DNA from 3 places in the Salmonella sp. GDC200615 genome. Region 2 is predicted to be linked to each of the others. Evidence: predicted binding sites of a transcription regulator. Region 2 holds the regulator's gene; each other region holds the start of a gene.
What was found. Region 2 encodes PurR, which represses purine synthesis genes. Its sites were predicted from a motif close to CANGCAAACGTTTGCNTG; they were not measured.
Positions count from the first base shown of each region.

Region 1: a site for PurR is predicted at 2,180-2,197, ahead of purE (5-(carboxyamino)imidazole ribonucleotide mutase). Genes of this name have one in related genera too.
Region 3: a site for PurR is predicted at 1,943-1,960, ahead of pyrC (dihydroorotase). Genes of this name have one in related genera too.

Region 1 is NZ_CP192247.1:3,308,296-3,311,574, reverse strand. It holds gene ACQ29O_RS16030 (carbamate kinase) at 1-495, shown strand, start outside; gene purK (5-(carboxyamino)imidazole ribonucleotide synthase) at 536-1,603, opposite strand; gene purE (5-(carboxyamino)imidazole ribonucleotide mutase) at 1,600-2,109, opposite strand; gene lpxH (UDP-2,3-diacylglucosamine diphosphatase) at 2,227-2,949, opposite strand; gene ppiB (peptidylprolyl isomerase B) at 2,952-3,279, opposite strand, start outside.
Region 2 is NZ_CP192247.1:2,148,621-2,151,899, reverse strand. It holds gene sodB (superoxide dismutase [Fe]) at 119-700, shown strand; gene ACQ29O_RS10260 (YnhF family membrane protein) at 783-872, opposite strand; gene purR (HTH-type transcriptional repressor PurR) at 1,168-2,193, shown strand; gene punR (DNA-binding transcriptional activator PunR) at 2,190-3,122, opposite strand; gene punC (purine nucleoside transporter PunC) at 3,235-3,279, shown strand, end outside.
Region 3 is NZ_CP192247.1:1,883,150-1,886,428, forward strand. It holds gene bssS (biofilm formation regulator BssS) at 1-239, opposite strand, end outside; gene dinI (DNA damage-inducible protein I) at 529-774, opposite strand; gene pyrC (dihydroorotase) at 848-1,894, opposite strand; gene ACQ29O_RS08875 (lipoprotein) at 1,999-2,532, opposite strand; gene grxB (glutaredoxin 2) at 2,682-3,279, opposite strand, start outside.

The DNA of each region.
Region 1 (3,279 bases), 1.2 Mb from region 2:
ATGGCGCTGGAAGCGACTTATGGCTGGCATATGAAACGTGATGGAAAATATCTGCGCCGTGTCGTCGCTTCCCCGGCGCCGCGTCAGATTATCGAAAGCGCCGCTATTGAGTTATTGCTAAAAGAGGGCCATGTGGTGATTTGCAGCGGCGGTGGCGGGGTACCTGTTGCCGGCGAAGGCGAAGGGGTCGAGGCGGTGATAGATAAAGACCTGGCGGCGGCATTGCTGGCGGAGCAGATAGCGGCCGATGGTCTGATCATTTTGACGGATGCGGATGCGGTGTATGAACATTGGGGAACGCCGCAGCAGCGCGCTATTCGTCAGGCTTCGCCCGATGAGCTGGCGCCGTTTGCCAAAGCCGATGGCGCGATGGGGCCGAAGGTGACCGCGGTAAGCGGGTATGTGAAGCGGTGCGGAAAGCCGGCATGGATTGGCGCATTATCGCGTATTGACGATACCCTGGCGGGCAGGGCGGGAACCTGCATCCGTCTGTGATCGCGACGGGCGGCGACAGAGAATGCGCCGCCCACGCTGTTTATTTAAGCTTACTTTGCGCCCAGATAATGCCGCTGGCGTATTCGCCCGGCAGGAGCGGAGAGAGCGCTTCCAGGGTGGCGCTAAGACGTGACGTATCGCTGTCGGTCAGATTCAGATGGCCGACTTTTCGCCCCGGACGTACCGCTTTATCATACCAGTGCAGATGTACCAGCGGCAGCTTCAGCCAGTCGTAATTCAGCTCGCTGCCGATCAGATTGATCATCACCGACGGGGCGTTAATCACCGGCGCGGGCAACGGCAGGCCGGTAATCGCGCGCAAATGCAATTCAAACTGACTGATGCTGGCGCCATTTTGCGTCCAGTGTCCGCTGTTATGCACGCGCGGCGCCAGTTCATTGATTAACAGGCCTTCCGGCGTGATAAAACATTCCATCGCCATTACGCCGACGTAGTTCAACGCCTGCATAATTGCTGACAGCATCGATTCCGCCTGCTCCTGCTGTTCGGCGTTCGCCTGTGGGAACGCGACGCTGGTCCGCAAGATACCGTCCTGATGCAAATTGTGCGTTAGCGGGTAAAACACGGTACTGCCGTCATGAGCGCGCGCGCCGACTAACGACACTTCGCCGGAAAAATGGATACCGCGCTCAACAATACATTCGCCATAGCAGTCATCCGGCAGTTGCCCGGTTTCGTCCGCGCGTAGACGCCACTGCCCGCGACCGTCGTAGCCGCCAACGCGACGCTTAATAATCGCCAGTTCGCCCAGACGGTCAAAGATGCCGGACCACTCGTCGGTGCTGGTCAGCAGCTGCCACGGCGCGGTCGCGAGTCCCAGTTTATCGAAAAGCTGTTTTTGTGTCAGACGGTCGGCGATGATCGGAAATACATCGCGATTGACGAAGGCCGGGTGGCGCGCCAGCTCGCGGGTAAGCGCGGTTTCCGGCCAGCGCTCAATCTCTGCGGTAATGACGCTCTGCTGTACCGGCACGGCGGTAGGCTCTGCATCCAGACCAACCGGCCAGACGGCGATACCCAGCGGTTCGCCCGCCTGGCGCAGCATTCGGCCCAGTTGTCCGTTGCCGAGAACGCAAACTTGCTTCATAGCGTCCCCCGCGGATCGGGATTTTCCAGTACTTCATCGGTTTGCGCTTTGCGCCAGTCGGCAATGCGCTGATGCAGTTCCGCGTCGTGTTGCGCCAGAATCTGCGCGGCGAGCAGGGCGGCGTTAGCGGCACCGGCTTTACCGATCGCCAGCGTACCCACCGGAATGCCGCGCGGCATCTGCACAATGGAGTAGAGGCTGTCCACGCCGCTTAGCGCAGCGCTTTGTACCGGCACGCCGAGTACCGGGACCAGCGTTTTTGCCGCAATCATTCCCGGCAGGTGCGCCGCGCCGCCCGCGCCGGCAATAATCACTTGATATCCGTTCTCTTCCGCCGTTTCGGCGAAGCTGAACAGTTTATCGGGGGTGCGATGGGCGGAAACCACTTCTACATGGTGCGGGACATCCAGAATTTCAAAAATTTCGGCGGCGAATTGCATGGTAGCCCAGTCGCTTTTGGACCCCATCACGATGGCGACACGCGCCGGATTATTGCGGGAAGACATGCGTCTTAAAACTCCTGTGGTGCGGGACACGCTGCTTTTGAGGTGTCAGAGAATAGCATGATAATCAGGCAAGGAAAACGGTTGCGTGCGCGCCGTAACGGACGATTCGACGAACATTTACAGGGGGAAGGCGATTAACTCAACGTTGTCCGGCGTGACTTTTACCATTGAACCTTCATGATGCCATGCGCCTAACACCACGCGGAACGCGGGCTGGTCGTTGGCGGAAAGTTCATGCACCGCCGGGCGGTGGGTGTGACCGTGAATCAGCCACTGTACGCGGTGTTTTTCCATTTCGGCGACGACGGTCTGCGCATTGACGTCCATAATATCCAGCGATTTGCTGCTGTTGGCGGCTTTACTGCCGGCGCGCATTCTGGCGGCGATACGGCGGCGGATAAACAGCGGCAGGGTAAGGAACAGCCGTTGAACCCACGGATTATGGACTTTGGCGCGAAACGCCTGATATCCGGCATCATCGGTACAGAGCGTATCGCCGTGCATAATCAACACATTGCGGCCATACAGGTCGAGCACTTTTTCCTGCGGCAGTAGCGTCATGCCGCTTTCGCGGGCAAAGCGTTTGCCAATCAGGAAGTCGCGATTACCATGAATAAAGAAGCAGGGGACGCCGGAATCAACCAGCGATTTAATGGCAACGGCCATTTCACGATGTAGCGGGTTGGGGTCGTCGTCGCCAATCCAGGCCTCGAAGAGATCGCCAAGAATATACAGCGCGTCGGCCTGGCGGGCTTCTACGGCTAAAAAACGCAGAAAACCGGCGACGATCGCCGGTTCTTCCGTTTGCAGATGCAAGTCTGCAATAAACAGTGTCGCCACGATTACTCGCTGACGGTCACGTTTTCAATGATGACGTCTTCTTTTGGTACGTCCTGGTGCATACCGCTACGGCCAGTGGCGACGCCTTTGATTTTATCTACCACGTCCATACCTTCTACAACTTCCGCAAAGACGCAGTAGCCCCAGCCCTGCAGACTTTCGCCGGAGAAGTTCAGGAAGTCGTTGTCTGCCACGTTGATGAAGAATTGCGCGGTAGCCGAATGTGGCGCCTGAGTACGTGCCATTGCCAACGTACCACGGGTATTTTTCAGACCATTGTTGGCTTCGTTTTTGATCGCCTCTTTGGTGGCTTTCTGTTTCATGCCCGGC
Region 2 (3,279 bases):
CCTGTCGTTTAACGACAGGATAACTTCTTCTTTTGCGCCACCGCTCAATTTGCTACCCTATCCTTACGCGCACCAGGGGTATTGTGCGTGCGCAATATTAATAATAAGGAGAGAAGCAATGTCGTTCGAATTACCTGCATTACCGTATGCCAAAGATGCTCTGGCGCCGCATATTTCTGCTGAGACGCTGGAATATCACTATGGCAAACATCATCAGACTTACGTGACCAATCTTAACAATTTGATCAAAGGCACGGCGTTTGAAGGCAAATCGCTGGAAGAGATCGTGCGCACTTCCGAAGGCGGCATCTTTAATAACGCCGCTCAGGTGTGGAACCACACCTTCTACTGGAACTGCCTGGCGCCAAACGCTGGCGGCGAACCGACCGGGAAACTGGCTGATGCTATCGCGGCATCTTTTGGCAGCTTCGCGGAATTTAAAGCGCAGTTCACCGATGCCGCTATCAAAAACTTTGGTTCCGGATGGACATGGCTGGTAAAAAGCGCTGATGGCAAACTGGCTATCGTTTCTACCTCAAATGCCGGTACGCCGCTGACTACGGATGCAACGCCGTTGCTGACGGTTGATGTGTGGGAACACGCGTATTACATCGACTACCGCAACGCCCGTCCAAACTATCTGGAGCATTTCTGGGCGCTGGTTAACTGGGAATTTGTTGCGAAAAATCTCGCCGCATAAGTCTGAGTACGCAGAAGGTACGCCTTCTGCGTTTTAGAGAGGGATAGAATAGAGGAGACGCCCACCCTCAGAAGAGAGGAAATCAGTGCAGAGCGGCCGTTAATCCACCTGCGACAATCACGCCCAGAACAATCAGCGTAGTAATCAACGAAAATTTCAGGTCGGTACTCATCAAGTTTTCTCCTTTTTATTCCCACACAAAAAGTGATATAGCGCATTTTTGCACATTCCCGCACAAAAATCTCTCATGTTTTATATTGATAACTGTTTTTAACGCTTCCCCTTTTCCTCAAGATCAGACAAAATTCCAGGCTTACTGAATTAGCGTAACGGCCATTGACCCCTTCCTGACGTTCCGTGTCGTTTTTCCGGCGTGCCGCAACCCTGATGTTGCGATTAGGGTGTGTGTAGGCAAACGTTTACCTGGCGTTTCTCAGGAGCTTAGCGAGGGTCTGGAGTGAAATGTAATGGCAACAATTAAAGATGTAGCGAAACGAGCAAACGTTTCCACTACAACTGTATCACACGTAATCAACAAAACGCGTTTTGTCGCTGAAGAAACGCGTAACGCGGTCTGGGCGGCAATTAAAGAGCTGCACTACTCTCCCAGCGCCGTCGCGCGTAGCCTGAAGGTTAACCATACCAAGTCGATAGGCTTACTGGCGACCAGCAGCGAAGCGGCCTATTTTGCCGAAATTATCGAGGCGGTTGAAAAAAACTGTTTCCAGAAAGGCTATACGCTGATTTTAGGCAACGCCTGGAATAACCTGGAAAAACAGCGCGCCTACCTGTCCATGATGGCGCAAAAGCGCGTGGATGGCCTGCTGGTGATGTGTTCTGAGTATCCAGAACCTCTGCTTTCCATGCTGGAAGAGTATCGCCATATTCCGATGGTGGTGATGGACTGGGGTGAAGCGAAGGCCGATTTTACCGACACGGTGATTGATAACGCCTTTGCAGGCGGCTATATGGCGGGTCGTTATCTGGTTGAGCGCGGCCACCGGGATATCGGCGTTATTCCCGGCCCGCTGGAGCGCAACACCGGCGCGGGCCGGCTGGCAGGCTTTATGAAAGCCATGGAGGAGGCGCTGATCAACGTGCCGGACAACTGGATTGTTCAGGGCGACTTCGAGCCGGAATCCGGTTACCACGCGATGCAGCAAATTTTATCGCAGTCACATCGCCCTACCGCCGTTTTCTGCGGCGGCGATATTATGGCGATGGGCGCGCTTTGCGCGGCTGACGAAATGGGGCTTCGCGTACCGCAGGACGTTTCGGTGATCGGTTATGACAATGTGCGTAACGCCCGTTACTTTACCCCGGCGCTGACGACGATTCACCAGCCCAAAGACTCTTTAGGCGAAACCGCATTTAATATGCTATTGGATCGCATCGTCAATAAGCGCGAAGAGTCACAGTCTATTGAAGTTCATCCACGCCTGGTTGAGCGTCGCTCGGTCGCTGACGGCCCGTTCCGCGACTATCGGCGTTAATCCCCGCTGTCGGGAGCCTCTTCTGGCTCCCGCAGCCACTCCCGATTCAACGTTTCGCTATCGCCCAAATAGTCCAGCAGCCATGCCAGCGCGGGCGAGGCTTCGTTTTGCTGCCACGTCACGCAACAGGCCGCATCGGGAAACGGATTCTCTAACGTCAGCGCCACCCATTTTCCGCTGTCTATCCACTGTCGGGCAAAATGCGTCGGCACCATTCCCACGCATAGTCCTGCCGACAGGCAGGTTGCCGATGACTCCCAGTCCGGTACGACGACCCTTTTTTGGTTATCCAGCAGCCAGGTAATCCGTTTCGGTAAGGTTCGCGAAGTGTCTTCCCTGACCAGCGACGGCCAGTTGCGCAGGGTATCATCGCTTAACGGCCCAGGCATCGACGCCAGCGGGTGATCGCTTGCCACTACGCAGCTCCAGCTCAGGGTCCCCATATCCCGAAAAGCGTAACGCCCCCCTACCGGAATCGCCTGCGTCGCCCCAATCGCCAGTTCGACACGCCCGTCGGAGAGCGCGTCCCAGACGCCGTTAAACACCTCCTGAAAAACCAGCAGTTCCACATCGTCAAAATGGCGATAGAAATCGACGATCATCTGCCGGGTACGTTCTGGTCTGACGATATTGTCCACCGCAATAGCTAACTGCCCACGCCAACCATTAGCAATTTGCTGACACTGTTGGCGAGTGATCTGCATTTTTTTGATAACAGAACGCCCTTCTTTTAAAAACCAGACGCCAGCAGGCGTCAGTTCAACATCACGGTGACGTCGTACAAAAAGCGGTACGGCCAGCCACTCCTCTAACTGACGAACGGTGTAACTGACTGCTGAAGGCACACGGTGCAGTTCCTGCGCCGCCGCGCTAAAACTGCCATTGCGCGCTACGGCGTCAACCACTTCAAGCGAGTATTCCGACCACATAATTTGCCTACAAAAATTTTGAATTCACTGGACAAATATTAACGTTTCACAACCGTAATTTCACTCCCTACACTCTGCGACAATGTCTGTCTGATAAGAAAGAGAAACAAATATGCAACCTGGAAAAGGTTTTTTAGTCTGGTTAGCCGGTCTTAGC
Region 3 (3,279 bases), 270 kb from region 2:
TCGTTTTCCTGGTAATCACTTGATTCTATTTTGGCGATGCCGGCTTCTAATATTGAAATAAATTGCCTGGCTACATCTGTCGTTAACCAGAGCGTTTGACCAACTTCAGTCCCTTCCGGTTCCGGACGATTTGGGGTCTGGTAGTGCAAACGCAGCATCAGCGCATCATAGCTATCGACGGTGCTGATGTCCCATCCTACAAGCGGATGGGTCTGAATGACTTCATTATTCTTTTCCATCATGCCCCCCTGGTACGTGTTATAAGACAACGGTTCTCGAGGTTCAATGCGTGTTTTTCTTCTGAAGCAACTTCAGTATACCAATTAATAAGGCTATTCACTGCGTTTTTAAAGAGACCGGAGGATAAATTTCTCTTTTTAAGAATTATATGAACAATAAAGCGGCAGTTCATTCATATTTTTTTAGGATGTTGTGCAATTATTTTGACGGTCAGGCGAAATATTCATCAGTTGCGCAAATAAAAAAGCCGGGGCGACCCGGCAAACATACATCACTGCATATCATTTTTTATTCATTGATGAACCAGTCATCAGCGCTCTCCCAGGTCTCCTGGAGAATCTCGCTAATGCGTTCTTTGTCCTCTTTTGATGCGCCAATGACGGACAAGTTGTTGGCGGTAGCGTAACGCACGGTGACGTTACCCAAGTTCTCAGGAAAATGATGGCTAATACGACGGGAGAGTTCGCCCGCCAGCGCATCAATCGCACCGGCAGGCAGAGGTGACGTTTTGGCTATAGTGACTTCAATACGCATAATGGCCCCCTGTTGAATATACTGGATATATATACAGTTAAATCTAATATATAGCAACAGGTAAGCGCATTTTTTATTTTTTTACTGACCAGCGTACTGTTTCACCCGCTAAAAAAGGCACCAGCGAATCATCAGCCAGCGCGATATTTTCCGGTACCTGTTGTTCATCGCGAACCAGTTCCACCCACCCCGCATTCACCGGCAGGCCATAGAATTGCGGGCCATTCAGTGAACAGAACGCTTCAAAGTGCGCCAGCGCGTTCATTTCCTCAAACACGGCGGCATAACTGCCAAGGGCGGAGGGAGCGTTGAAACAACCGGCGCAGCCGCAACTAGTCTCTTTACGATGACGTGAATGCGGCGCTGAATCCGTCCCCAGGAAGGCGCGCGTAAAACCACTGGCAACCAGTTCGCGTAACGCCTGCTGGTGAATATTGCGTTTCAGAATCGGCAGACAGTACAGGTGAGGACGAATGCCGCCGACCAGCATATCATTACGGTTAAACATTAAATGTTGAGGCGTAATGGTAGCCGCCAGGTAGTCGTTGCCGTCACGTACATACTGCGCGGCATCTTTGGTCGTGATGTGCTCAAAGACCACTTTAAGCGCGGTCAGACGCTGGCGTAGCGGTTCCATTACGGTGTCGATAAAACGCGCTTCGCGATCGAAGATATCAACCTCCGTATGGGTCACCTCACCGTGGACCAGCAATGGCATTCCGAGTTTTTCCATCCGCTCCAGTACCGGCATGATAGCGTCGACTGACGTTACGCCATGGCTGGAGTTAGTGGTGGCATTGGCCGGGTAAAGCTTAGCCGCAGTAAATACGCCTTCATGGAAACCACGCTCCAGTTCATCGGCATCGAGCGAATCCGTTAAATAGCAGGTCATTAACGGCGTGAAATCATGCCCGGCGGGCACCGCATCGAGAATACGCTGGCGGTAGGCGATCGCTGCATCAACGGTCGTGATGGGGGACGCCAGGTTCGGCATCACGATAGCGCGACCATAAATTTCGCTGGTATAGGGTACGACCGTTTTTAACATGTCGCCATCGCGAAGGTGAACGTGCCAGTCGTCCGGGCGGCGGATCTTTAAAACCTGGGATGGTGCAGTCATTAATAAGCTCCGGCTGAGGAATAGTCTTTTTGCCGGAAACAAAGGATAAGCGGAAACGTTTTCGTTTGCACGTAAAAAAAAGGGCGCGAGCGCGCCCTCCGAAATCAATTGGTGAAAGGAATAACGATTTCACCAGGTTTAACTTCAATGCCTTTCGCGAGTTTCTTTGCTAACGCTTCGCCTTTACTGCTGTCCTCACGCAACACGTAAGCGGGCCGCTGGTTAAAGTAGCTACGTAAAGACTGATTTAAATAAGGCAGGAGCGTTTGTAGCACCGATTGCATTTTCTCCGGCGTCACGGTGGCGTCTACTACTTCCATCTCCTGAAGATAGATGGCGCCTTTTTCTTTATCAAAGACCGGCAGGGCTTTTAGCTTGAGTTTCATCGTCGCTTTTTGACTGCCAAACAGGGAATTCATATCCAGCCTGGCATCGCCAGTAAGGGTGACTTTATTAGGTTCTTCCCGACCAATCTGGCTGACAAGGTTAGTCAATACGATATGCGCGTCGGCAATGCCGGGCAGACCAATATCTTTTGAGAAATTATTCCGTTTTTCAAGCGCTTGATTGATTTCTTGTTCGCTAATGGTGTATTGCGTAAGTTGATTACAACCCACTAACAGGCCGCTAACTACCAGCGCAGCGGCAAAAAAACTTTTTCATGGCGTTCCTTAGCATGTTGCCTGTGCCCTAATCTTGACACAAAGCAGCATGTCGCGCCAGCGGACATGGTGCCACTAGAAAAAGCTGAAAAAGGCGGCAAGAAAGGGTTGCCGCCTGGCGGGAGTTAGATAGCCATTGAGTAGAGTAAATTAATTTGCGTCTGCTTCGCCATATTATCGCGATAGTCCGCGACTTTTGTCGGCCAGTGGATACCGGCGACCAGCGTCAGATTACGCAGAAGCGGAAACAGATGAATATCATCTTCCGATAATTCGCCGTTAACGGCGTTAGGCTGTACGATGAGTTTATCCAGCAAACGTAAATCATCGCCGATCTTTTTAATCAGTCCTGCAGAGTGCGCAAGATGGTTGTCAAAACTGCCAGATGAGGCTTCTTTTTTGCGGATAAAATACTGACGCGCCGCAGGGGTAGAAAATTCATCGAAAGCGGATTTTGCAAATCGCGGCAGCAGTAGCTGATTAACGTAACCGTTAACTTTGCGCAACCACTCTTCAATGGCTGTATTGCGTTTCCCGGTTAACAGCGGTTTGCCGTCGAGGTTGTCGACATAATGTACAATATCCATACTTTCAGGAAGGTAGCGACTATCATCTTTTTGCAGGATGGGCACCATCTTTTGACCAATCATCCGGGTGGGCGTCGCCTCGTCGTCATTTTGTAACACGTTAAGTTCAACGGGGATGTTCTTCAGGCCGAAAATC